Regions from separate parts of the Streptomyces sp. NPDC014764 genome, predicted to be linked through region 1. Evidence: riboswitches for the same ligand, from Rfam matches in the RefSeq annotation. Region 1 holds a riboswitch; each other region holds the start of a gene.
The links. Region 1 has a riboswitch for cyclic di-AMP ahead of ACF1AG_RS30110 (M23 family metallopeptidase). Riboswitches for the same ligand answer to the same signal wherever they lie in the genome.
Positions count from the first base shown of each region.

Region 2: linked by a shared signal. The riboswitch ahead of ACF1AG_RS21580 (transglycosylase family protein) and the one ahead of ACF1AG_RS30110 (M23 family metallopeptidase) in region 1 are both predicted to bind cyclic di-AMP.
Region 3: linked by a shared signal. The riboswitch ahead of ACF1AG_RS11460 (NlpC/P60 family protein) and the one ahead of ACF1AG_RS30110 (M23 family metallopeptidase) in region 1 are both predicted to bind cyclic di-AMP.
Region 4: linked by a shared signal. The riboswitch ahead of ACF1AG_RS18630 (peptidoglycan DD-metalloendopeptidase family protein) and the one ahead of ACF1AG_RS30110 (M23 family metallopeptidase) in region 1 are both predicted to bind cyclic di-AMP.

Region 1 covers NZ_JBIBXY010000019.1:95,399-101,220, reverse strand. Annotated here, with positions in the region: gene lhgO (L-2-hydroxyglutarate oxidase) at 1-646, shown strand, start outside; gene trmB (tRNA (guanosine(46)-N7)-methyltransferase TrmB) at 744-1,580, shown strand; gene ACF1AG_RS30115 (PrsW family intramembrane metalloprotease) at 1,641-2,966, shown strand; gene ACF1AG_RS30110 (M23 family metallopeptidase) at 3,072-4,091, opposite strand; cyclic di-AMP (ydaO/yuaA leader) riboswitch at 4,104-4,261, opposite strand; tRNA gene ACF1AG_RS30105 (tRNA-Met) at 4,589-4,662, opposite strand; gene ACF1AG_RS30100 (dihydrofolate reductase family protein) at 4,727-5,822, opposite strand, start outside.
Region 2 covers NZ_JBIBXY010000008.1:134,770-140,591, reverse strand. Annotated here, with positions in the region: gene eno (phosphopyruvate hydratase) at 1-1,120, opposite strand, end outside; gene ACF1AG_RS21580 (transglycosylase family protein) at 1,389-2,090, opposite strand; cyclic di-AMP (ydaO/yuaA leader) riboswitch at 2,095-2,263, opposite strand; gene ACF1AG_RS21575 (transglycosylase family protein) at 2,483-3,427, opposite strand; gene ACF1AG_RS21570 (cytochrome P450) at 3,620-4,900, opposite strand; gene ACF1AG_RS21565 (nucleoside triphosphate pyrophosphohydrolase) at 5,290-5,822, opposite strand, start outside.
Region 3 covers NZ_JBIBXY010000003.1:594,562-600,383, reverse strand. Annotated here, with positions in the region: gene ACF1AG_RS11470 (NlpC/P60 family protein) at 1-889, opposite strand, end outside; gene ACF1AG_RS11465 (hypothetical protein) at 1,253-1,606, shown strand; gene ACF1AG_RS11460 (NlpC/P60 family protein) at 1,709-2,875, opposite strand; cyclic di-AMP (ydaO/yuaA leader) riboswitch at 2,883-3,050, opposite strand; gene pcrA (DNA helicase PcrA) at 3,293-5,773, shown strand.
Region 4 covers NZ_JBIBXY010000006.1:459,445-465,266, reverse strand. Annotated here, with positions in the region: gene ACF1AG_RS18650 (aspartate aminotransferase family protein) at 1-1,233, shown strand, start outside; gene ACF1AG_RS18645 (XRE family transcriptional regulator) at 1,312-1,935, shown strand; gene ACF1AG_RS18640 (DUF6126 family protein) at 1,932-2,060, shown strand; gene ACF1AG_RS18635 (tyrosine-protein phosphatase) at 2,076-2,873, opposite strand; cyclic di-AMP (ydaO/yuaA leader) riboswitch at 3,394-3,558, shown strand; gene ACF1AG_RS18630 (peptidoglycan DD-metalloendopeptidase family protein) at 3,563-4,489, shown strand; gene ACF1AG_RS18625 (SGNH/GDSL hydrolase family protein) at 4,728-5,513, shown strand; gene ACF1AG_RS18620 (MBL fold metallo-hydrolase) at 5,803-5,822, shown strand, end outside.

The sequences.
Region 1 (5,822 bases):
GGCCGGCGACATCGTGCGCGCCCGCACGCTGGTGAACTGCGCGGGGCTGCACTGCGACCGGATCGCGCTGCTCACGGGCGACGAGCCGGGCGCCCGCATCGTGCCGTTCCGCGGGGAGTACTACGAGCTGGCCCGCCCCGAGCTGGTGCGGGGCCTGGTCTACCCGGTGCCGGACCCGGCGTTCCCCTTCCTCGGCGTCCACCTCACCCGGGGCACGGACGACGGGGTGCACGTGGGGCCGAACGCGGTCCCGGCGCTGGCCCGCGAGGGCTACGACTGGCGGACGGTGCGGCCGCGCGAGCTGGGGGCGACCCTGACCTGGCCGGGCTCCTGGCAGCTGGCCCGCCGCCACTGGCGGTACGGCGCGGGAGAGCTGCACCGCTCGCTGTCCAAGCCGGCCTTCGCGCGGGCCGTGCGCCGGCTGCTGCCCGCCGTGCGGGACGAGGACCTGGTGCCGACGGAGGCCGGGGTGCGGGCGCAGGCGGTGCTGCGCGACGGCACGCTGGTCGACGACTTCCTGATCCGGGAGGCGCCCCGCGCGGTGCACGTGCTGAACGCCCCCTCGCCCGCCGCGACCGCCTCGCTGCCGATCGGCCGGGAGATCGCCCGCCGGGCGCTGGCCGGCCTCGCCGAGAGCGAGCGGTGAGCGCGCGTGGCGGGAGCGGCCGTCGGGCGGGCGTGCGCGGCCGGGCGGCCGTGCGCGCCGTCCCCGTAAAATCGAGGGCACTGTGTCTGATTCCGTGATGAGCACCCCCGAAGCACCGCACGCCGAGCGGACCGCCGGCGAGCCGGCCCCCCGCGCCCGCGCGAAGGGGGAGCCGCGCTTCCCCGACGGCCCGAAGGCCGACCCCGCCGGGTCGCACTTCGAGCGCCGCATCCGCAGCTTCCAGCCCCGCCGCAGCCGCGTCACCGCGGGTCAGGCGGATGCGCTGCAGCGGTTGTGGCCGGCGTGGGGGCTCGACATCGACGGCAGCCGCCGGCTGGACCTGACCGAGCTGTTCGGGAACGGCCGGCCGGTCGTCCTGGAGATCGGCTTCGGCATGGGCGAGGCCACCGCGGAGATGGCCGCCGCCGACCCGGACACGAACATCCTCGCCGTCGACGTCCACACCCCCGGCCAGGGGCATCTGCTGCACCTCGCCGAGAAGCGCGGCCTGACCAACGTGCGCGTGGCGAACGGGGACGCGATCATCCTGCTGCGCGAGATGCTCGCCCCGGACGCCCTGAGGGGGCTGCGCGTCTTCTTCCCGGACCCGTGGCCGAAGAAGCGGCACCACAAGCGGCGGCTGATCCAGCCGGAGTTCCTGACCCTGGCCGCGTCCCGCCTCGCGCCGGGCGCGATCGTCCACTGCGCCACCGACTGGGAGCCGTACGCGGAGCAGATGCTCGAGGTGCTGACCGCGCACCCCGCCTTCGAGAACACCCGGGAGGACGGCGGTTTCGCGCCGCGTCCCGCGTTCCGGCCGCTCACCCGTTTCGAGCGGCAGGGGCTGGACAAGGGTCACGTGGTGAACGACCTGCTCTTCCGCCGCGTACCGCACGACGACCGCGCCGGCCGCCCGGACGGGGACACCGTCTGACCTCCTCCGGGGCCCCGCGCCGGCACGCAGCCCTGCCCCTTCCTCGTTAGGGTCGAATCCGTGGCCAGCAGCCCTCCGTACCCGCCGTACCCCGGCGCAGCTCCCGGCAGCACGCTGCGGCACCCGCATTGGTGGCAGCGCCCGGCGGTCCGCTACGGAGCGATGGTGACGCTGCTGGCCCTGTCCGGCCTGGTGATCCTCGCGCTGGTGCGGGAACAGACCGGCACGCAGGGCTTCCTCGTGGGTCTGGGGCTGGCCGTGCTGCCGGTCCCGCTGCTGCTCGCGGCGTTCCGCTGGCTGGGCCGGGTGGAGCCGGGCCCCTGGCGGAACCTGCTGTTCGCCTTCGCCTGGGGAGCCTGCGCGGCGGCGCTCATCGCGATCGTGGCGAACAGCTTCGCCACCCGGTGGATAGCCACGACCACCGCCGACCCGGCCGGCGCCGACACCCTGGGCGCGACGGTCATAGCGCCGGTCGTGGAGGAGACGGCGAAGGCTGCGGCGGTGCTGCTGCTTTTCCTGTTCCGCAGACGCGACTTCCACGGGATCCTCGACGGTGTGGTGGCGGCCGGATTCACCGCGACCGGTTTCGCGTTCACCGAGAACGTCCTCTACCTGGGCAACGCCTTCGGCACCGACCAGCTCACCGGCGGCAGCGGCATCGCCTCGGTCACCGCGGCGACCTTCTTCGTGCGTATCGTCATGTCGCCCTTCGCGCATCCCCTGTTCACCGTGCTCACCGGCATCGGGTTCGGCGCGGCCGCGCTGGCCGCCGACCGCCAGCGGGTGCGGCGCGTCCTCCTGCCCCTCGCCGGGCTGCTCCTCGCCATGGGCATGCACGCCCTGTGGAACGGCTCCGCCACGCTCGGCCAGTTCGGCTTCATCGCGGTGTACGGGGCGTTCATGATGCCGACCTTCGGGCTGCTGACCTGGCTGGTGGTGTGGACACGGCAGCGGGAGCTGCGGACCGTGCGCGCGGAGCTGCCCGCGTACGCGGTGGCGGGCTGGCTGCGCCCGTCGGAGCCGTTCGCGCTGGGCTCGATGCGGGCCCGGCGCCTCGCCCGGAAGTTCGCCCGCGAGCACGGCGGCAGACCGGCCGCGCGGGCGGTCGCCCAGTACGAGGCGTACGCGACGCAGCTGGCGTTCCTGCGCCACCGGGGCCGTGCGGGGAAGGCGGGGGCGGACTTCGTGACGCGGGAGCGGGAGCTGCTCCTGGAGCTGTGGCACCGGCGCGCGGCGGCCCGTCCGGCGCTGGAGCACGCGGCCCGGCTCACGGCGCCCCGGCTGCCGTACGGCGCGGGTTGGGCGTACGGGCCCGTCCCGGCGGTGTGGCCGCCGCAGGGGCAGCCGACGTATCCGGCGTACGGGGAGAACCCCTACCGGCGCTGAAAAGGCCTCGGACATGCGGAACCGGCAGCCCTGACGTCGGGGGGTCGTCGTCGGGGCTGCCGGCGTTCACGGCGTCGGAGGCCGGGAGCCGGCCTCCGTGGTGGCTCAGATGCTGAGGCCCTTGCCGGCCAGCCAGGCGGCCGGGTCGACACTGCCGGAGCCGGTGTGAACCTCGAGGTGGAGGTGGGCGCCGGTCACGTTGCCGGTCGCGCCGACACGGCCGATCACGTCGCCGGTGGCGACCTTCTGGCCGACGCTGACGTTGATCGACGACTGGTGGGCGTACCAGACCTCGGTGCCGTCGTCGAGCGTGAGCACGGTCTTGTAGCCGTACGAGCCGTCCCAGCCGGCGGAGGTGATCGTGCCGGTGTGGACCGCCTTGATCAGGGTGCCGGTGGGCGCGGCGAAGTCGAGGCCGGTGTGGTAGCCGGAGGACCAGTAGGCGCCCGCCTGACCGAAGGTCGAGGTGATGGTGTACGAGGAGGTCGGGAGCGCGTACTGCTTGGCCAGCTCGGCGAGGCGCTCGGCCTCGGCCTTCTTCGCGGCCTCCTCCTCCGCCTTCTTCTTGGCGGCCTCGGCCTTCTCCTTGGCCTCCTTCTCGGCCTTGGCGGCGGCCTCGGCGGCCTCCTTCTCGGCGGCGGCGAGGGCGGCGGCCTGCGCCTTGCTCTGCGCCTGGCCCTGCTGCTGCTCGACCTGGGCCATGATGCGGGCGCGCAGCGCCTCACCGGCGTCGGCGCCCTCCTCGGCGCCGGTGTCGGCGGCGGCCATCCTGCCGATGTCGCTGAGGGGGGTGCTGGATCCCTTGGGCGTTTCCTCGTCGGAGATGAGGGAACCCACGTTGGGAAGGTCGGGCATGGAGATGGAGACGGGCGGCTTGCCGGTCTGGGCGCTGGCCATGCCGCCGGCGCCGACAGCGGCTATGACGCCGACGCCGAGGACGGTGGAGCTGCGGGCGAGTCCGCCTCCGCGCTGCTTGGCGACGCGGTGCCGGCCACGCACGGGCCGCACGGACTCCGCGGTGGGGTTCCACTCCTCGAAGGGGCCCTCTTCGACGCCGGGGGCGCCGTACGCGAAGGTGTCGTTCGGCTTGAACGGGGCCTCGGGGGCAGGCGGGTTGGACGCCACGTGGGCGCGCTCCTTTCCTTCCGTCTTCGCCTACCGGGTTAGCTGACGGGTTCGGAGCGGGAAGGTCTCCTACGCGCGTATACGAACCGTGTTTCCACGGCGGTATCCGCCCGATTCACCCCATGGTGGTGGTTCCCCGGTTCCCTTGCGGGATTCGGCGCATGCGCACGGAGCCGACTTCTGTGACGGCTGGGACGACCGCGCTGCGTTATCGAACGTTAATAGACGCGGGGGCCGGATTCCAAGCCGTTCCTCTTGATCGTTAACGGTTTTCGCGTGGACTTAAGCGCCACGAGCGGGCGAAAACGGGCGAGTTGACCGCGCCTCGGACGACCGGCCGAACCTGACGGTTCGTCAGTTGTTATGCGCTGCGACGCCGTTCGCTCACTGTGCGTGAAAGGCGGGGTGGAGGGCGCGTGAAGAGGAGGGCGACGAGCACCGCCATGGAGAAACACCGAGGGCCGGAACCCTTTCGGATTCCGGCCCTCGGCCTTCAGTAGCGGGGACAGGATTTGAACCTGCGACCTCTGGGTTATGAGCCCAGCGAGCTACCGAGCTGCTCCACCCCGCGTCGGTAAACACGAGTGTACGGCATCCACGGGGTCCGGTGCACATCGCTTCCCCGGCGGGCGCGATCAGCCGCCCAGCAGGTGCGCGTTCGGCGCCTTCGCACGCTGCTCGAACTCCGGCAGCACCAGCACCGTGGCGCCCCCGTCCGCCAGTACGGCGCTGCCGTCGGCGTCCGTCACGAAGGTGTCCGGCTCCCGCCAGGCCGTAACCACCCGGCGCACCCCCGCGTCCAGGATCAGCCGCGCGCAGGGCGCAGGACGGGACGCGCGGCGGGCGCACGGCTCCAGGCTGGAGTAGACGGTGGCGCCGGCCAGCCGCGGGTCGGTGGGGTCGGCCTTGGCGAGCGCGGCCTCCTCCGCGTGCACCACCGGGTCGTCACCCTCCCGGGAGTGGCCCCGCGCCAGCTCGGTGCCGTCGGCGGCGACCACGACCGCACCGACGCTGAACGCGGTCCCGGAGGGCGGACACTGTCCGGCCAGGTCGCAGGCGAGGGCGAGCCAGTGGCGGTCGGCGGCGGACGGCAGCGCGCCGGTGCCCGGCGCGGTGGGCTCGTAGCGCATCAGGACGACGTCGCCGACGGGGCGGGTCTCGACAAGGCGCAGCCGGCCGCCCTGGTAGGGACCGGGGCCGAACAGGCGGGGGGCGTCCGGGTCGCCGACGAACAACGGGGCGAGGACGAGTTGGAGCTCGTCGGCGAGGCCCTCGGTCATCAGCTGGGTGTGGATCTGCCCGCCGCCCTCCACCATCAGCCGCCGTACCCCGCGCACGTCGTGCAGGTGCTCCAGCAGCCGCCGCCAGTCCAGCACGTCGCCGAGCGGCACGACGTCGGCGGCGATGCCCAGGGCTCGGGCCCGTTCGGCGCCCTTGCCGGTGGTGTACAGGACCTTCTCGCCGCCGGTGTGCCAGAAACCGGCCGCCGGGTCCAGGTCGCCCGAGCCGCTCACCGTGACCTTCAGCGGGTACTCGGGCAGGCCGTCGGCGACCCGGGCGGCGCGCCGCCCGGGCGAGTTGACCAGCAGGCGGGGATTGTCGGCGCGGATCGTGCCGGCGCCGACCAGGATGGCGTCCACGGACGCCCGTACCTCGTCGACCCGGTCGAAGTCGGCCGGGCCCGACAGCAGCAGCCGCTCGGGGCCGGTGTCGTCCAGATAGCCGTCGAGG
Region 2 (5,822 bases), on a different contig from region 1:
CGATGGTGACGTCCTCGGTCTCGCCGGAGCGGTGGGACATCATGCACTTGAAGCCGTTGCGCTGGGCCAGCTCGACGGCGTCCAGGGTCTCGGTCAGCGAACCGATCTGGTTCACCTTCACCAGCAGGGCGTTGGCGGCACCCTCCTCGATGCCGCGGGCCAGGCGCTCGGGGTTGGTGACGAACAGGTCGTCACCGACGAGCTGGACCTTGTCACCGAGCTTGTCGGTGATGATCTTCCAGCCCTCCCAGTCGTCCTCGAACAGCGGGTCCTCGATGGACACGAGCGGGTACGCGTCGACGAGCTCCGCGTAGTACTCGGTCATCTCGGCGGCCGTGCGCTCCTTGCCCTCGAAGGTGTAGACGCCGTCCTTGTAGAACTCGGAGGCGGCCACGTCGAGGGCCAGGGCGATCTGCTCGCCGGGGGTGTAGCCGGCTTCCTCGATCGCCTCGAGGATGAGGTCGAGGGCCTCGCGGTTGGAGCCGAGGTTCGGGGCGAAGCCGCCCTCGTCGCCGAGGCCGGTGGCCAGGCCCTTGCCCTTCAGCACCTTCTTGAGGGTGTGGTAGACCTCGGCGCCCCAGCGCAGCGCCTCGGAGAAGGACTCCGCGCCGATCGGGGCGATCATGAACTCCTGGATGTCCACGTTGGAGTCGGCGTGCGAGCCGCCGTTCAGGATGTTCATCATCGGCACCGGCAGCAGGTGCGCGTTCGGGCCGCCCAGGTAGCGGAACAGCGGCAGGTCGCTGGCCTCGGAGGCGGCGTGCGCGACGGCGAGCGAGACGCCGAGGATGGCGTTGGCGCCGAGCGAGCCCTTGTTGTCGGTGGCGTCCAGGTCGAACATCGCCTGGTCGATCAGGCGCTGCTCGGTGGCGTCGTAGCCGACGAGCTCCGGGCCGATCTGCTCGATGACGGCCAGCACGGCCTTCTCGACGCCCTTGCCCAGGTAACGGCCGGCGTCGCCGTCACGGAGTTCGACGGCCTCGAAGGCGCCGGTGGAGGCGCCGGACGGGACGGCGGCACGACCCGTGCTGCCGTCGTCGAGGCCGACCTCGACCTCGACCGTGGGATTGCCTCGGGAGTCCAGGATTTCCCGGGCTACGACGACGTCGATGGACGGCACGAGCATCTCCTTCTTGGGATGTGACGCGGGTGAGCGGGGCCGCGGGGGCCCTGCGGGTCCGAGCCTAACCGGCTCCGGGCGATCGGCCATCTCGCCGCCCGCCTCATGGACAGAACCGAGAGTAAATTGTTTCCGAGCGGAACAAAGCCCGTTGGGCAAACCGTGACCGTAATGCGTCCGGACATGACCCCGCCCCGGTGCGTACGGGGGAAGAAACGCACCGGGGCGGGGAGCCCGTGGGAACGGGGAGGGACCTGGCGGTCTGCCCTTACTTCAGGTGCAGCTGCTGGCCCGGGTAGATGAGGTCGGCGTCGTCGACGATGTCGTCGTTCAGCTCGAACAGCTTGGCCCAGCCGCCCTTGACGTCGTGCTCGGCGGCGATGGAGCTGAGGGTGTCGCCCTTGACGACCTTGTACTCGCCGTCACCCTTCTCGACCTTCTTGCCGGTCGGGGTGGTGACGGTCTTCTTCTCGGCCTTCTTCTCGGCCTTCGGCGCGGCCGGGCGCTCGGCGGAGCGGGAGGCCTTCTGCTCGCTCTCACGCGACTCGGCGGAGCCGGACTCCTGCGAGGAGCCCTCGGCGGAGCCGCCGTCGTAGGAGGCGTTGGACAGGCCGGTGCCGCAGACCGGCCAGGCGCCCTTGCCCTGGCCCGCGAGGACCTTCTCGGCGATCTCGATCTGCTGGGCCTTGGTGGCCTGGTCGGCGGTGGCGGCGTACTGGGTGCCGCCGTAGCCGGCCCAGGTGGAGGCGGAGAACTGCAGACCGCCGTAGTAGCCGTTGCCGGTGTTGATGGACCAGTTGCCGCCGGACTCGCACTGGGCGACGGCGTCCCACTCGGACGCGGTGGCCGCGGAGGCGGTGCCGGACGCCATCAGCGGGCCGGCGACGGCGGCGCCGGCGACACCGGCGATGGCGATGGCGCGAGTGGCCTTGGACGGACGACGGTGCTTGCCCTTGCCGGAAAACAGCATGGATGGATCCCCTCACCGACGCCTACGAGGTGAGCTGTCGGGTTCGGGCCGGTTGAGTTGCCCGGCCACGTCCCTCCCGGGACGCGGCTTCACCCCGAGCCGTACCGGACGTCAACCGTCCGGTCGCGGCACTTACCTGGGTCCCCCGCTCCTGCCTACGGCGCATGACGCGACGACTGTTCCCGTGCTGCCACTGGCAGGATTCGGCGTGGCGGCAGCCGGGGCCCGCGATGGCGAGCGGTCACGACCGTAAGCACGCGATCGGCGGAATATCAAAGATGATCAGGGCCTCTGAGACCTATCTCTCACAGTCCTTATTACGGACATTCAGCCCTTATCGCTCCGTCAACTGCCGCCGCTCCCGGGCGCCTTCGACCGCCCCTCTCCGGCCGCTATTCGGCGGTCCCACCGTCCACCAGAAGTCGCTGACCGGGCAGGATGAGGTTCGGGTCGTCGCCGATGACCCGCTGGTTCTCGACGTAGAGCGCCGTCCATCCGCCGGTCAGGGCAAGGGAGTCGGCGATGGAAGTCAGACTGTCGCCGTCCTGGACGGTGTAGCGGTCGTCGGCGATACCCGCGGGCGTGCCCGTGGGAGGTGAGGCGTGCCGGCCGGACGACGGGGTCCCGGCGCCGGCGGTCCCGCCCTCCTGCGCGCTGGGGCCGCGATGGCGGCCCGAGCCGTTGCTCTCGGACTCGGCGGCGGTCGAAGAACCGGCGCTCTGCCCGGACTTGTCCGACTCGTCACCTTCGGGGGTGGCGGAGGCGGACGGGGAGGCTCCAGGGTTCGCGTCACTCTTCGTCTCACGGGATGAATCGGATGAACCCGACCGGTCCGACGAGGAGGCGGAAGAGGAAGTATCACCTGTTTCCGGCGTACCGGACGGGGTGGTCGTCCCGCCGGTCCGGGTGTCGTCGTCGTCCGTGCCGGTCGGCACGCCCGGGTCGACGTCCGGGGACGCGGTGTCCTGGTTCAGCCCCGTGAGCAGGCCGCAGGCGCGCCACTTGCCGACACCCTGGTCGGCGAGGATTCTCTCGGCCACGGTGATCTGCTGGTTGCGGCTGGCCGCGTCGGCGCTGGGCGCGAACTCCAGGCCGCCGTGGTTCTCCCAGTCCTCCTGGGTCAACTGCAGGCCGCCGTAGTAGCCGTTACCGGTGTTCTGGCTCCAGGAGCCGCCGCTCTCGCACTCCGCGACCCGGTCCCAGGTCTCACCGTCCGCCGCACTGGCGGCGCCCGCCCCGAGGAGCGGGATCGCGATCGCGGATCCGGTCACCCCGGCGGCGACGAGCAGAGCCGGAGCCTGGCGGGGGCGACGGTGTCGGCCGTTCCCGGAGAGCATGCGGAAGCCTTTCACTCGGCAACAAAGACCGGTACGGGCGAGCAGAACCGTGCCGCGCGCCGTACTTGATGGGTGAACGTATAGGCAGTCGATCACTTGTCACAAGTTCATGCCGTGCAGATCACATGAAGATCACAGAGTTGAGCATGCCTCAGGTTTCCGCACACCGGCCCCCGGGCACGGACAGGAAGGTCAGGTCTGCCCTGAACGCGGAGGGGAGAATTCCACCGGAAGCGTGCGGAGTCCCCGCATGATGAGGCCGCCGCGCCAGCGCAGTTCGGCCGGATCGGCGGCGAGCCGGAGGTCCGGAAGGCGCGTCAGAAGCGTGGCGAGCGCGGTCTGTCCCTCCAGGCGCGCGAGCGGGGCGCCCAGGCAGTAGTGGATGCCGTGCCCGTACCCCAGGTGCTGGTTGTCGCGCCGGCCCAGGTCCAGGGTGTCCGGGTCGGCGAACCGCTCCGGGTCCCGGTCGGCCGCGGCCAGCACGACGAGCACCGGGTCGCCGGTCTCGATCCGCTGCCCGCCGATGACGACCGGCTCCGTGGCGAACCGCCAGGTCGCCATCTCCACCGGGCCGTCGTGGCGCAGCAGTTCCTCCACGCCGGTCTCCAGCAGCCCGTGGTCCCCCTCGGCCAGCGCCCGCTGCAGACGCTCCCGCTGCTCGGGGTGGGTGAGGAGGGCGTAGGTGCCGTTGCCGATGAGGTTGACCGTCGTCTCGAAGCCGGCGAAGAGGAGGATGAACGCCATCGCGGCGGCCTCGTTCTCCGTGAGGTGCTCGCCGTGGTCGGAGGCGCGGATCAGACCCGAGATGAGGTCCTCGCCGGGGACGGGCTCGGCGGGCAGCGCCTGACGCTTGCGGTGGATCAGCTCGGCGAGGTAGCCGCGCATCTTCTTCACCGACCGTGCCACTCCGCCGCGGGGGCCGCCACCGTGACGGATCATCATGCCCGCCCAGTCCCGGAAGTCGTCCTGGTCCTCGCGCGGGACGCCGAGCAGGTCGCAGATGGCGTAGATGGGAAGGGGGAAGGCGAAGTCGTGGATGAGGTCGGCGGTGTCGCCGCCGCGCGTGAAACGGTCGATGAGGTCGTCCGTGAGCTCCTGCACGCGGGGAGCGAACTCGGCGACGCGGCGGGGGGTGAAGGCCTTGCTGACCAGGCGGCGCAGGCGGGTGTGGTCCGGGGGGTCGATGTTCAGCAGGTGCGTCATGAGGTCGGCCTGCCGCTCGCCCGGGATCCCGGTCTTCCCCTTCGCGTGCGCGGGCTCGTCGTGGTGCGCGGGGTTCTTCGACAGGCGGTTGTCGGCGAGGGTCTGACGGGCGTCGGCGTAACGGGTGACCAGCCAGGCGTCCACGCCGCTGGGGAGCTTGGTCTTGTGCACGGGGGCGTGTTCGCGGAGCCAGGCGTAGGCGGGGTAGGGGTTGGCTGCGAACTCCCAGGTGAAGAGGTCGGGGGGTGAGGGGGGTGACTGGTCACGCATGGGGCGACCCTAACGGGCGGGGGTTGCGGGGCGGGGGCCTGTGCGGGTGGGTGAGGGCTGAGTGCGCAGTTCCCCGCGCCCCTTCAGGAGGGGGGTGGCTCGCGCCGCCGGGCCCGTGCGGGTGCGTGGGGGCAGGGCGCGCAGTTCCCCGCGCCCCATCAAGAGGGGGTGGCTCGCGCCGCCGGGCCCGTGCGGGTGCGTGGGGGCAGGGCGCGCAGTTCCCCGCGCCCTGGGGGGTGGCTCGCGCCATACATCCTGTGCGGGTGCGTGGGGGTTGAGCGCGCAGTTCCCCGCGCCCCTATCGGGGCGCTGAGGGTTCGGTGCACCTATAGGGGCGCGGGGAACTGCGCGGACGGGGGTTCGGGGGCGGAGCCCTCGAGGTGGGGAGGTCAGGCGCGTGCGTCTTGTTCGGTGGCGCGGATCGCGTCCCGGTACACACGCGCCGCAGCCCGCAGGGCAGCCTCCGCGTCCACGCCCTCCGCCTCCGCCCGCGCGGCCAGTGCGAGCAGCTCGTACCCGACCCCATCCCCGGAGGGAAGAGGAACGGACAGCCCCGCCGACCGCACCCGCGACGCCAGCTTGGTGGCGAGGGCCAGCGCCGGCTGCCCCGTCGGCACCCCGTCCGTGACGGACTCCCTCCGCTTCTCCTCCGCCTTCGTCCGCATCCAGTGCGCCTTGACCTCCTCCGGCGTCCGCGCCGTCTCCTCCCCGAAGACGTGCGGATGCCGGTGGACGAGCTTGGCGACGATCCCGCCCGCGACGTCGTCGATCGAGAACGGCTCCTCCGCGTGCTCCTCGGCGATGCGCGCGTGGAAGACGACCTGGAGCAGCACGTCCCCCAGTTCCTCGCGCAGCTCGTCCCGGTCGCCGTCCTCGATGGCCTCGACGAGCTCGTACGCCTCCTCGATGCCGTACTTGGCGA
Region 3 (5,822 bases), on a different contig from region 1:
GGAGCAGTTCGGAGCGGGAGACCCGGCGGCCCGCGTCGATCTGCGCGTACGTGGTGCGTGGCAGGGAGACGCCGGCGGAGCGGTACGCGGCCAGCACGAGGCCCGAGCAGTCGAAGGCGTCCGGGCCGGTCGCGCCCCACACGTAAGGGCTGCCGAGCTTCTGGTGAGCGTATGCGACGGCCTGCGCGGCGCGCGCGTTCGGCGCCTGCGACAGGGCGGCGTCACGGGCCGTGTCGCCGGCCGAGCGTGCCGCGCGGTCGGTGCCGCCGGTGATCCGGGCGCGCTCCTCGGGTGACATCCGGGACAGCGCCTGGCGGGCGGCGGACAGCTTCTCGGTGATCGTCCGCTTGTGGCGCCCGAGTTCGGCCCGGCGGGTGGTGAGCGTCTTCACCTCGACACGGGCCGCGCCGCGCAGCTTCTCGATCTCCCGGAGCTGGGCGCGCACCCGGCCCAGCTCGGCGTGGTGGCGGCTGCCTGCGCGTTCGGCGACGGCGGCGCCGTCGAGATAGGCGTCGGGGTCGTCGGACAGCATCAGGCGCAGGGCGGGGTCGAGTCCCCCGTCGCGGTACTGCGCTGCCGCGACCGTCCCGAGGGCCTCACGGGCCTCGTTGAGCCGCGCCTGGGCGCGGGCCGTCTCGTCCTGGAGGTCGCGCAGCCGCTCCCGCGCCGAATCCGCCTTCTCCTTGACGCCGTTGTACTTCTCGGTCGCGACCTCGGCCTCGCGGTACAGACGGTCCACGTCCGCGCCCGCGGGCGCCGGCCGCGGAGCCGCGTGTGCCGCTCCGTCGAAACCGGCCGTCGTGGCCGCTCCCGCCAGGACGACTGTGACGGCCGCACGGGCCGTGGTGCCGCCCGCCGGGCGCTGCCGTGACCTGCGGTGCGCTGCCACCCTCCAAGCCGTCCTTCCCGTCGACGCCCGCCGGAGCCGGACGACTGCCCGGCGGTCCGGCGGCGGGGTGACAGGGGAGCCGTCCGCCGCCGGACCCTTTCCTCGGCGGTGGTGTCCGGCCGCCGCTCCTGACCGAGCGGCGATGCGGAGCCGGTCACCTGGGGCAGGACGCTAGGCCCGGCCGCGCGGCACGGGATACGAGTTGTGCGGAACTGTCGTCCACGGACCGCCGCGTGACCGTAAGTGACCGTTGGGGTGCGCACGGCGCTTCGTTCTCACTCAGGGTGATGACCGATGTGGTGAAGGCGGGAAAGGTGAGGGCGGCGGAATGCTATGGGACGCCCCTGGCTAGGCTCCGGCCTCATGGACGTACTCCTCCACATCTTCGTCGGTCTGCACATCATCGGCATCGCGTCGCTGCTCGGCGGCTTCCTCACCCAGATGAAGGCGATGGGCGCGGGCACCGCCCGCTTCGTCCCCGCGATGCTGCACGGAGCGCTGACGATGCTGGTCACCGGCGTCGCCCTCGTAGGCCTCAACGAGGCCCAGGACCACTCCGTCGACCACATCAAGATCGGCGTGAAGCTGGCGCTGCTGATCGTGATCCTCGGCCTGGTCTACGTGAAGCGGGACGAGGAGAAGGTGGACAAGGGCGTCTTCGGCCTTGTCGGCCTGCTGACCGTGGCGAACATCTTCATCGCGGTCCTCTGGACCTGAGCCCGCGCCCCGGGGCGCCGGGCACCGCCGCCGACACGGAACCGCCGACCGAGCCGTCACCGGCCCGGTCGGCGGTTCCGTTTCCGTCTGTCCGGGAGGCCGTCAGGCCGGGCGGACGATGCTGTGGATCGCGGAGTCGCCGTCGTAGTAGATCGACTCCTCGCGGACGTACGTGCCCGGCTTCGGAGCGTGGATCATCATGCCGTTTCCGATGTAGATGCCCACGTGGGTGACGTCGTCGTAGAAGAAGACCAGGTCGCCGGGCCGGGCCTGGGACACCGGGACGGTGGTGCCCGCGTTCACCTGGTCGTAGGTGGTGCGCGGAAGGGAGACGCCGGCTGCCTTCCAGGCGGCCTGGGTCAGCCCCGAGCAGTCGTAGGAGCCGGGGCCGGTCGCGCCCCAGACGTACGGCTTGCCGATCTGCGCGCGGGCGAAGGCGAGGGCCTTCTCCGCCTTGGTGCCGTACGACGAGTCGGCCGGCGGGGTCCCGGTCGAGCCGGTGGACCCGGAGCCCTCCGAGGTGCCGCCTCCCTGCTGCGCGGCTTCCTCGCGGGCCTGCTCCTGCTCCGCCTGCTGACGGGCCAGCTCCGCGGCCTTGCGGGCGGCCTCCTCCTGCTTGCGCTTCTCGATCGCGGCGAGCCGAGCCTTCTCCTCGGCGGTCAGCTTCGACAGCAGTCCGCGCGCGTCGGCGAGCTTCTTCTGGACGGTTGCCTTGGCCGTCTTCAGGTCGCCCTGCGTCTCGGTGAGCGTGCGGAGACTCTCGGTGGCCTCCTGCCGCTTCTTCATCGTCTCGGTCTGCTGGGTGACGTAGTCGTCCACCGCCGCCTTCTGGCGGCCGGTCATCCGGTCCAGCACCTGACGCTGGTCGAAGATGTCCTGCGGGGTCTCCGCGAGCAGGAACGTCGCGGTGTCCGGCATGCCGGCACCGGTGCGGTACTGGGCGGCGGCGTAGGAGCCCAGTTCCGAGCGCGCCTCGTTCAGCTTCTGTGTGCGCTTCGCCACGTCGTCGAGGAGGGTGTCGACGCGCTTGCGCTGCTTGGTGGTCTTCTCCTTGGCCGCGTTGTACTTCTCGGTCGCCGACTCGGCCTGGCGGTAGAGGTCGCCGACCTTCTTCTCGACCTCCTCCAGGCTGGGCCGGTCCTCGCCCGGCGAGGCGTCGGCGGTCTGGGAGAGCAGGGCCACGGAGGTGAGCGCGGCCGTGGCGAGGGCCGGGGTGCGTATGCCTGCCACGCGCGGGCCCGGGGTGCGCGACTTGCGGTGCGACGCCAAGGGAGGCGACTCCTTCCAGTGCTCCGCCTACCGGGTTAGCTGTCGGGTTCGGGCGGGTGTGTGGAAGGGTTGCCCTACGGCCGCTCCGAAGAGTGGGCCGATTCACCCCAAGTCTCGGTGGGTCCCCGGCTCCGGCTGCCACGGTGGACAGTGACGGACTCGGCGGAGGCCGCGCGGCCCGGCGAGGTTCGCCGGCGGGGGACGAGCGGCCCGGACCGCACGGTAGCCAACTGGTGTGGCCCTTGTGAAGGTTGATGGGTGATATGCCCGATACATTTTCGTGACCTTCCGGTGGGTGTCACGCACGGTGAGGCGGCGACCGTGGAGGGTGCCCGCCGTGGCGCCTCCGGGAGAGGCCGGGGGATGTTTCCGGGGCGGCCCCGGGTTGTCGGTGGAGCGCCCTAGACTCGGAGAGCGATGAGCAGCCTCTTTGACGACAGCTTCCTGGCGGACCTCCAGGCCCAGCGCGGCCCGGCGGACGAGCCCCCGCCGCCGCCCGAGGACGAGCACGCCCCGGAGCCCCTGCCGGACGATCTGTTCGGCGGGAAGTTCGACGTGCCCCCGGAGCGGGACTCCTACTACCGGGACGGCGCCCCGCGCCCGGTGATCGACTCCGCCGCGCTGCTGGAGGGGTTGAACGACAACCAGCGCGCCGCGGTCGTGCACTCCGGCTCCCCGCTGCTCATCGTCGCGGGAGCCGGGTCCGGCAAGACTCGCGTGCTCACCCACCGCATCGCCCACCTGCTCGCCGAGCGGGACGTCCACCCCGGCCAGATCCTCGCGATCACCTTCACCAACAAGGCCGCGGGCGAGATGAAGGAGCGCGTCGAGCAGCTCGTCGGGCCCCGGGCGAACGCGATGTGGGTCATGACCTTCCACAGCGCGTGCGTCCGCATCCTGCGCCGGGAGTCCAAGAAGCTCGGCTTCACGTCGTCCTTCTCGATCTACGACGCCGCCGACTCCAAGCGTCTGATGGCCCTGGTCTGCCGCGACCTGGACCTCGACCCCAAGCGCTTCCCGCCGAAGTCCTTCAGCGCCAAGATCAGCAACCTGAAGAACGAGCTGATCGACGAGGAGGACTTCGCCGCCCAGGCGACCGACGGATTCGAGAAGACCCTCGCCCAGGCCTACGCGCTCTACCAGTCCCGGCTGCGCGAGGCGAACGCCCTGGACTTCGACGACCTGATCATGACGACGGTCAACCTGCTCCGCGCCTTCCCCGACGTCGCCGAGCACTACCGCCGCCGCTTCCGGCACGTCCTGGTCGACGAGTACCAGGACACCAACCACGCCCAGTACGCCCTGGTGCGCGAGCTGGTCGGAGGCGCCTCCGAGCACCCCGTCGACGTCCCGCCGGAGGCCGAGGTGCCGCCCGCCGAGCTGTGCGTGGTGGGCGACGCCGACCAGTCCATCTACGCCTTCCGCGGCGCGACGATCCGCAACATCCTCCAGTTCGAGGAGGACTACCCGGACGCGACGACCATCCTGCTGGAGCAGAACTACCGCTCCACCCAGACGATCCTCTCCGCCGCCAACGCCGTCATCGAGCGCAACGAGTCCCGCCGCCCGAAGAACCTGTGGACCAACGCCGGCTCGGGCGCGCTCATCACCGGGTACGTCGCCGACACCGAGCACGACGAGGCGCAGTTCGTCGCCGACGAGATAGACCGCCTCACGGACGCGGGCGAGGCCAAGGCCGGCGACGTCGCCGTCTTCTACCGCACCAACGCCCAGTCCCGTGTCTTCGAGGAGATCTTCATCCGCGTCGGCCTGCCCTACAAGGTCGTCGGCGGCGTGCGCTTCTACGAGCGCAAGGAGGTCCGGGACGTCCTGGCCTACCTGCGGGTGCTGGCCAACCCCGAGGACTCGGTGCCGCTGCGCCGCATCCTCAACGTCCCCAAGCGGGGCATCGGCGACCGCGCCGAGGCCATGATCGACGCCCTCGCCCAGCGGGAGAAGATCAGCTTCCCGCAGGCGCTGCGCCGCGTCGACGAGGCGTACGGCATGGCGGCCCGGTCGGCGAACGCCGTCAAGCGGTTCAACACGCTGATGGATGACCTCCGTACGGTCGTCGAGTCGGGCGCCGGTCCGGCGACGGTGCTGGAGGCCATCCTCGAACGCACCGGATATCTCGCCGAGTTGCAGGCCTCCACCGACCCGCAGGACGAGACCCGCATCGAGAACCTCCAGGAACTCGCGGCTGTCGCCCTCGAGTTCGAGCAGGAGCGCGGCGAGGGCGAGACCGGCACGCTGGCCGACTTCCTCGAGCGGGTCGCGCTGGTCGCCGACTCCGACCAGATCCCCGACGAGGAGGACGGCGACGGCGTCATCACGCTGATGACCCTGCACACCGCCAAAGGCCTGGAGTTCCCGGTCGTCTTCCTCACCGGCATGGAGGACGGCGTCTTCCCGCACATGCGCGCCCTCGGCCAGACCAAGGAGCTGGAAGAGGAGCGCCGCCTGGCCTACGTCGGCATCACGCGCGCCCGCGAGCGGCTCTACCTCACCCGGTCGGTGATGCGCAGCGCCTGGGGCCAGCCGTCGTACAACCCGCCCTCGCGTTTCCTGGAGGAGATCCCGGTCACGCATGTGGAGTGGAAGCGGACCGGTGCGAGCGGTCCGGTGGCCAACGGCCCGGTGTCCGGGGTGGCCGCGTCGCTGTCGTCGTCCCGCTCCCGCTCGTCCGCGTCGGGCGCCTCCGGCTTCGCCACCCGGCGCACCTCGGAGAAGCCCGTGGTGTCGCTGGCCGTCGGGGACCGGGTCACGCACGACCAGTTCGGCCTGGGCACGGTCGTCGCGGTGAAGGGCACGGGGGCGAACGCCGAGGCGACGATCGACTTCGGCGACGAGAAGCCCAAGCGCCTGCTGCTGCGGTACGCGCCGGTGGAGAAGCTCTAGCCGTCCGTGCGGGGCCCGTCGTGGGCCGGGGTGCGCCCCGGTGCCGCGA
Region 4 (5,822 bases), on a different contig from region 1:
TTCTGGGACGCCGAGGGCAACGACCATCTGGACATGCTCGCCGGGTTCGGGGTGATGGGGCTCGGCCGCCACCACCCCGTGGTCCGCAAGGCGCTGCACGACGTCCTGGACCTGTCGCTCGCCGACCTCACCCGCTTCGACTGCCAGCCGCTGCCGGGCCTGCTCGCCGAACGGCTCCTGGTCCACAGCCCGCACCTGGACCGGGTGTTCTTCGGCAACAGCGGCACGGAGGCCGTGGAGGGCGCGCTCAAGTTCGCCCGCTACGCAACCGGCCGCCCCAGGGTGCTCTACTGCGACCACGCCTTCCACGGGCTGACCACCGGCGCCCTGTCCGTCAACGGCGAGTCCGGCTTCCGGGACGGGTTCGCCCCGCTGCTGCCCGACACGGCCGTGCCGCTCGGCGACCTCGACGCTCTGGAGCGGGAGCTGCGCAAGGGCGACGTGGCCGCGCTGATCGTGGAGCCGATCCAGGGCAAGGGCGTCCACGAGGCCCCGCCCGGCTATCTGCGGGCGGCGCAGGACCTGCTCCGCCGGCACAAGGCGCTGCTGATCGCCGACGAGGTGCAGACCGGGCTCGGCCGCACCGGTGACTTCTACGCCTACCAGCACGAGGAGGGCGTGGAGCCGGACCTGGTGTGCGTGGCCAAGGCGCTGTCCGGCGGGTACGTGCCGGTCGGGGCCACGCTCGGCAGGGACTGGATCTTCAAGAAGGTCTTCTCGTCGATGGACCGGGTGCTGGTGCACTCCGCCAGCTTCGGCGCCAACGCACAGGCCATGGCGGCGGGCCTCGCGGTGCTGTCGGTCATGGAGGACGAGCAGATCGTGGCGCACGTGCGCAGGGTCGGGGACCTGCTGCGGACCCGGCTGGCCGCCCTGACCGACCGCTACGAACTGCTCGCCGACGTCCGCGGCCGGGGCCTGATGATCGGCATCGAGTTCGGCCGGCCCCGCTCGCTGAAGCTGCGCTCGCGCTGGGCCATGCTCCAGGCGGCCCGCAGGGGACTCTTCGCGCAGATGGTGGTGGTCCCGCTGCTCCAGCGGCACCGTATCCTCACGCAGGTGTCCGGGGACCACCTGGAGGTGATCAAGCTGATCCCTCCGCTGATCGTCGACGAGGGGGACGTGAACCGGTTCGTGGACGCCTTCACCGCGGTGATGGACGACGCCCACGACGGCGGGCTCATCTGGGACTTCGGCAGGACCCTGGTGAAGCAGGCGGTCGCCAACCGCTGACCGCGCGGCGAGCACGAGGACTTTGCCTCTGAGGCAACAAAATTGCCCCAAAGGCAAAGTCCGGTGCTCAATGGAGGCATGAGCTCCTCCGAGTCCGACCCGCGGGACGAGCCTGTCGAGGCCCTCCCCGCGGTCGCTCCTCAGCTGCGTGCCCTGCGTCGGCGGGCCTCCCTGACACTGGAGGCCGCCGCACGGCAGGCGGGCCTGTCGCCCGCCCACCTCTCCCGGCTGGAGACCGGACAGCGCCAGCCCTCGCTGCCGATGCTGCTCTCCCTCGCGCGGATCTACGGGACGACCGTCTCCGAGCTGCTCGGGGAGTCGGCCGCCGACCGGGACGCCGTGGTGCGCGCCGCCGACATGGAACCCACGGCGGCCGGCGGCTGGACGTACTGGCAGGCCGGGGCCGCCGGGCGCGGCATGCAGGCGCTGCGGGTGCACGTGCCGCACGGCTCCCAGGGCGACATCGTGCGCGTCCACCCCGGCGAGGAGTGGCTGTACGTCCTCAAGGGGCGGCTGCGGCTGCGCCTCGGGGACACCCTCCACCGGCTGTCCCCGGGCGACAGCGCCCACTTCGACTCGCTCACCCCGCACCGCATCGCCGCGCAGGACCCCGACGGGGTCGAGCTGCTGTTCGTGCACACCCTGCTGCAGAGTCCCACGGCCGCCCTGTGCCTGGGCCCGACCCATGGAGAGACACCGTGACCGGCAAAGACATGGAGGAGAAGTTCCCGCGGGCCCTCTGGGTGAGGCTCTTCGTCTACGTGGTGGTCGGGCACCTCTTCGCGGCCTTCATCTACTTCCTCTTCGAGATCGCGCCGAAGAAGTAGCGGCCGAGGCGGACGTCAGTCGAGCAGGCGCTCGCGCAGCCGCTCCCGGTGGGCCGGGGTGAGCCCGAGCCCCTGCTCCAGGTAGGCGTCCACGCCGCCCCAGGTCTCCCCGACCGTGTCGAAGGCGGCCGTCAGATACTCCTCGCGCGCGTCGAAGAGCGGGCTGAGCAGCTCCATGACCTCGGGGGAGTAGGCGTCGGGGGAGCTGCCGCTGCGCCGTACCTTGTAGCGGCGGTGCTTGGCGTTGGACTTCAGGTAGTCCTCGACGATCGCGTCGCGCTCCACACCCACGGCGAGCAGGGTCACCGCCACCGAGAGGCCCGCGCGGTCCTTGCCGGCCGCGCAGTGCATCAGCGCGGGGACGCTGTCCTCGGCCAGCGCGCGCAGCACCTGGGAGTGCTCGGCGGTGCGCTCCTTGATGATCATGCGGTACGAGGTGATCATGCGGTCGGCGCCCTGGCCGCCGGCGAGGATCGCGCGCAGCTGGTCCAGGTCGCCGTCGCGCACCATCTTCCAGAACTCCGCGCCGTCGGCCGGGTCGCTCAGCGGCAGGTTGACGTTGCGCACGCCCGGCAGCGCGACGTCCGGGCCCTCCAGCTTCTGGTCGGCCGCGTTGCGGAAGTCGAACACGGTGTGCAGGCCGAGCGAGGCCAGGAAGGCGGCGTCCTCCGCGGTGGCGTGGGCGAGGTGACCGCTGCGGAACAGCACCCCGTGCCGCACCCGACGGCCGTCCACCGTGGGCAGCCCGCCCACATCGCGGAAGTTGCGCACCCCGGTCAGCTGGGGCTCGGTCGACGGGATCTCCTGCGTCACGGACGGCTCCTCCCACTCCGCGCCGTCGCCGCGGCTCGTCGACGGGCACCACTCGACGATACGACATGGCTGTCAGGGGCAATGAGTTGTCGGCCGCCCTGACGGCGTTGGAATATGTCGCTTTCTGTTTGCCCGTGAGGGGAAGGTCCCGGACCCGGCTCGCCAAGATCAAGATGTCGCGATTGCACCGGGCGCCCCGTTCGACTTCATAGTCAATAGGGTGATGTGTCCGAATAGAGTATTTATGGTTAACGTGCCCTGATCGAAGGGGAATTGAGGGGGGAGTGCGTGAGCATCGTCATACCGGTGACCGTGTGCTGTCGCCATGCTCACGTAATTCCCCTCCGTGACAAGGGATTTCACCGGCGGGTCACTCGAGAGATCGACGCACGGTGACGTCTTTTCCCCCTTTCGATCACGGAAAAAGCGGGTTCGCGGGAACCCGCGCTTGTTTCGCCGCGTCGAGGTCGCTTACGTTCCCAACCGATCCGGACGGACGCCTAATCCTGCCGCCGCCCGGAGCCCGCACACACTGACCCGACGTACGGCAGGAGCGGGGGACCCACAGGTACAACTGCCTGTTCCGGGCCCCGGAAACAGGCTTGGGGTTAAGCCGCGCAGCAACGCGGCCGGACATCTCCAGTCCGCACCCGACAGCTCACCTCGTAGGCGCCGGAGAGGAATTCGTCATGCCCGCGAAGGGTAAGCACCGCCGTACCAAGGCCCAGCTCTTCACCCGCTCCATCGCCGTCGCCGGAACCGGTGGCGCCGCTCTCGCCCTGCCGTTCCTCGGCGCCACCGGCGCGCACGCCGCGACCCCGCAGTCCGCCCCCGAGACGTCGGTCCGGTCGCTGTCCGTCACCGGCCAGCAGGCCAAGGCCGAAAAGGGCGACGAAGCCCGCACGTACACCGTGAAGGCCGGCGACTACCTCGCCAAGATCGCCGAGGCCGAGCACGTCGACGGTGGCTGGAAGCAGCTCTACGCGGACAACCGCGAGGCCGTCGGTGACGACCCGTCGCTCATCCACCCGGGTCTGAAGCTCTCCATCGACGGCAAGGCCGCCGCCAAGAGCGCCCCGCAGCAGTCCACTTCGCCGCAGGCCGCCAAGCCCGCCGCGCCCAAGGCCGAGAAGCCGGCCGAGAAGCCCGCGCAGAAGGCCGCCGAGGAGTCCTCCTCCAACGAGGCGTCCACGCAGACCGCCCCCGCCTCCGGCTTCACCTCCCCGGTGCCCGGCGGCGGCATCGGCACCGCCTACAAGGTGGCCGGCGGCATGTGGTCCAGCGGCTACCACACCGGTGTCGACTTCAGCGTCCCGACCGGCACCTCCCTGAAGGCCGTCGGCGCCGGCACCGTCGTCTCCGCCGGCTGGGGCGGCGCGTACGGCAACCAGGTCGTCATCCAGCTGAACGACGGCCACTACGCCCAGTACGCCCACCTGTCCTCGCTGTCCGTCTCCGCCGGCCAGACGGTGAGCGCCGGCCAGCAGGTCGGTCTCTCCGGTGCGACCGGCAACGTGACCGGCCCGCACCTGCACTTCGAGATCCGCACCAGCCCGGACTACGGCTCGGACGTGGACCCGATCTCGTACCTCCGCGGCAAGGGCGTCTCCCTCTGACCCCTCGCGGCACCCCTTCCTGACACGCGCGCCTAAGGCCGACCCCGATCCACGGGGCCGGCCTTCGGTGTGTCCGGGGCCCGCGCCAGGCGCGGGACCGTACCTATTCCTGGCTTGGCCAAACCTTGAAGTGGCTTATCTCACCGCGCGTCAACCCCCGCCTACGGTCGCGTAGGTCACATCCGAAGGTGAATCATGTCCGGCTGTGGCAGACGATTCGAAGAGTGACAAGGCAACAGTGATCGGGTCGTACGTGGCGGTGGGGGACAGCTTCACCGAGGGCGTCGGCGACCCCGGCCCCGACGGGGCGTTCGTCGGCTGGGCCGACCGGCTCGCCGTTCTGCTCGCGGACCGCAGGCCCGAGGGCGACTTCCGGTACGTCAACCTCGCCGTACGCGGCAAGCTGCTGGACCAGATCGTGGCCGACCAGGTCCCCCGGGCCGTCGAACTCGCCCCGGACCTGGTCTCCCTGTGCGCGGGCGGCAACGACATCCTGCGCCCGGGCACCGACCCGGACGAGGTGGCCGAGCGCTTCGAGAAGGCGGTCGCCCAGCTCGCGGCGGCGGCCGGCACGGTCCTGGTGACGACCGGTTTCGACACCCGGGGCGTCCCGCTGCTCAAGCACCTGCGGGGCAAGATCGCCACGTACAACGGGCATGTGAGGGCGGTCGCCGACCGGTACGGCTGCCCCGTGCTCGACCTCTGGTCGCTGCGCAGCGTGCAGGACCGCAGGGCGTGGGACACCGACCGGCTGCACCTCTCGCCCGAGGGCCACACCCGCGTCGCACTGCGCGCGGGCCTCGCCCTCGGCCTCAAGGTCCCGGCCGACCCGGAGCAGCCGTGGCCCCCGCTCCCGCCCCGCGGCACCTTGGAGATCCGCCGGGACGACGTCCACTGGGCCCGCGAGTACCTGGTCCCGTGGATCGGGCGCCGGCTCCGCGGGGAGTCCTCGGGCGACCACGTCACGGCGAAGGGGACGCTGTCCCCGGAGGACATCCGCTCGCGGATCGCGAAGGTGGCGTGAGGGCGGTCCGCTCGGCGCCCGGGGTGGCTGGGCCCGCGGGGCGTGTGCGGGCCGGCTCGTGGGTGGTCGCGCAGTTCCCCGCGCCCCCGAAGGGGCGAGGTGCTCGCGCGTCTCGAAGGCGTGGGGCGGATCACGCCCTCAGGGGCGCGGGGAACTGCGCGTAGGCGCGTAGGGGTTCGGGGGCGGAGCCCTCGTGGCGGGAGAGCGGGGGGCGGTTTCCACAACCGCCCCCCGCCCCCGGAGCCGCCGCACATAATGGAAACTCCGAGCGATTCCCTCTGGAGGTACCGTGGCCGCTTCTTCCGCCCC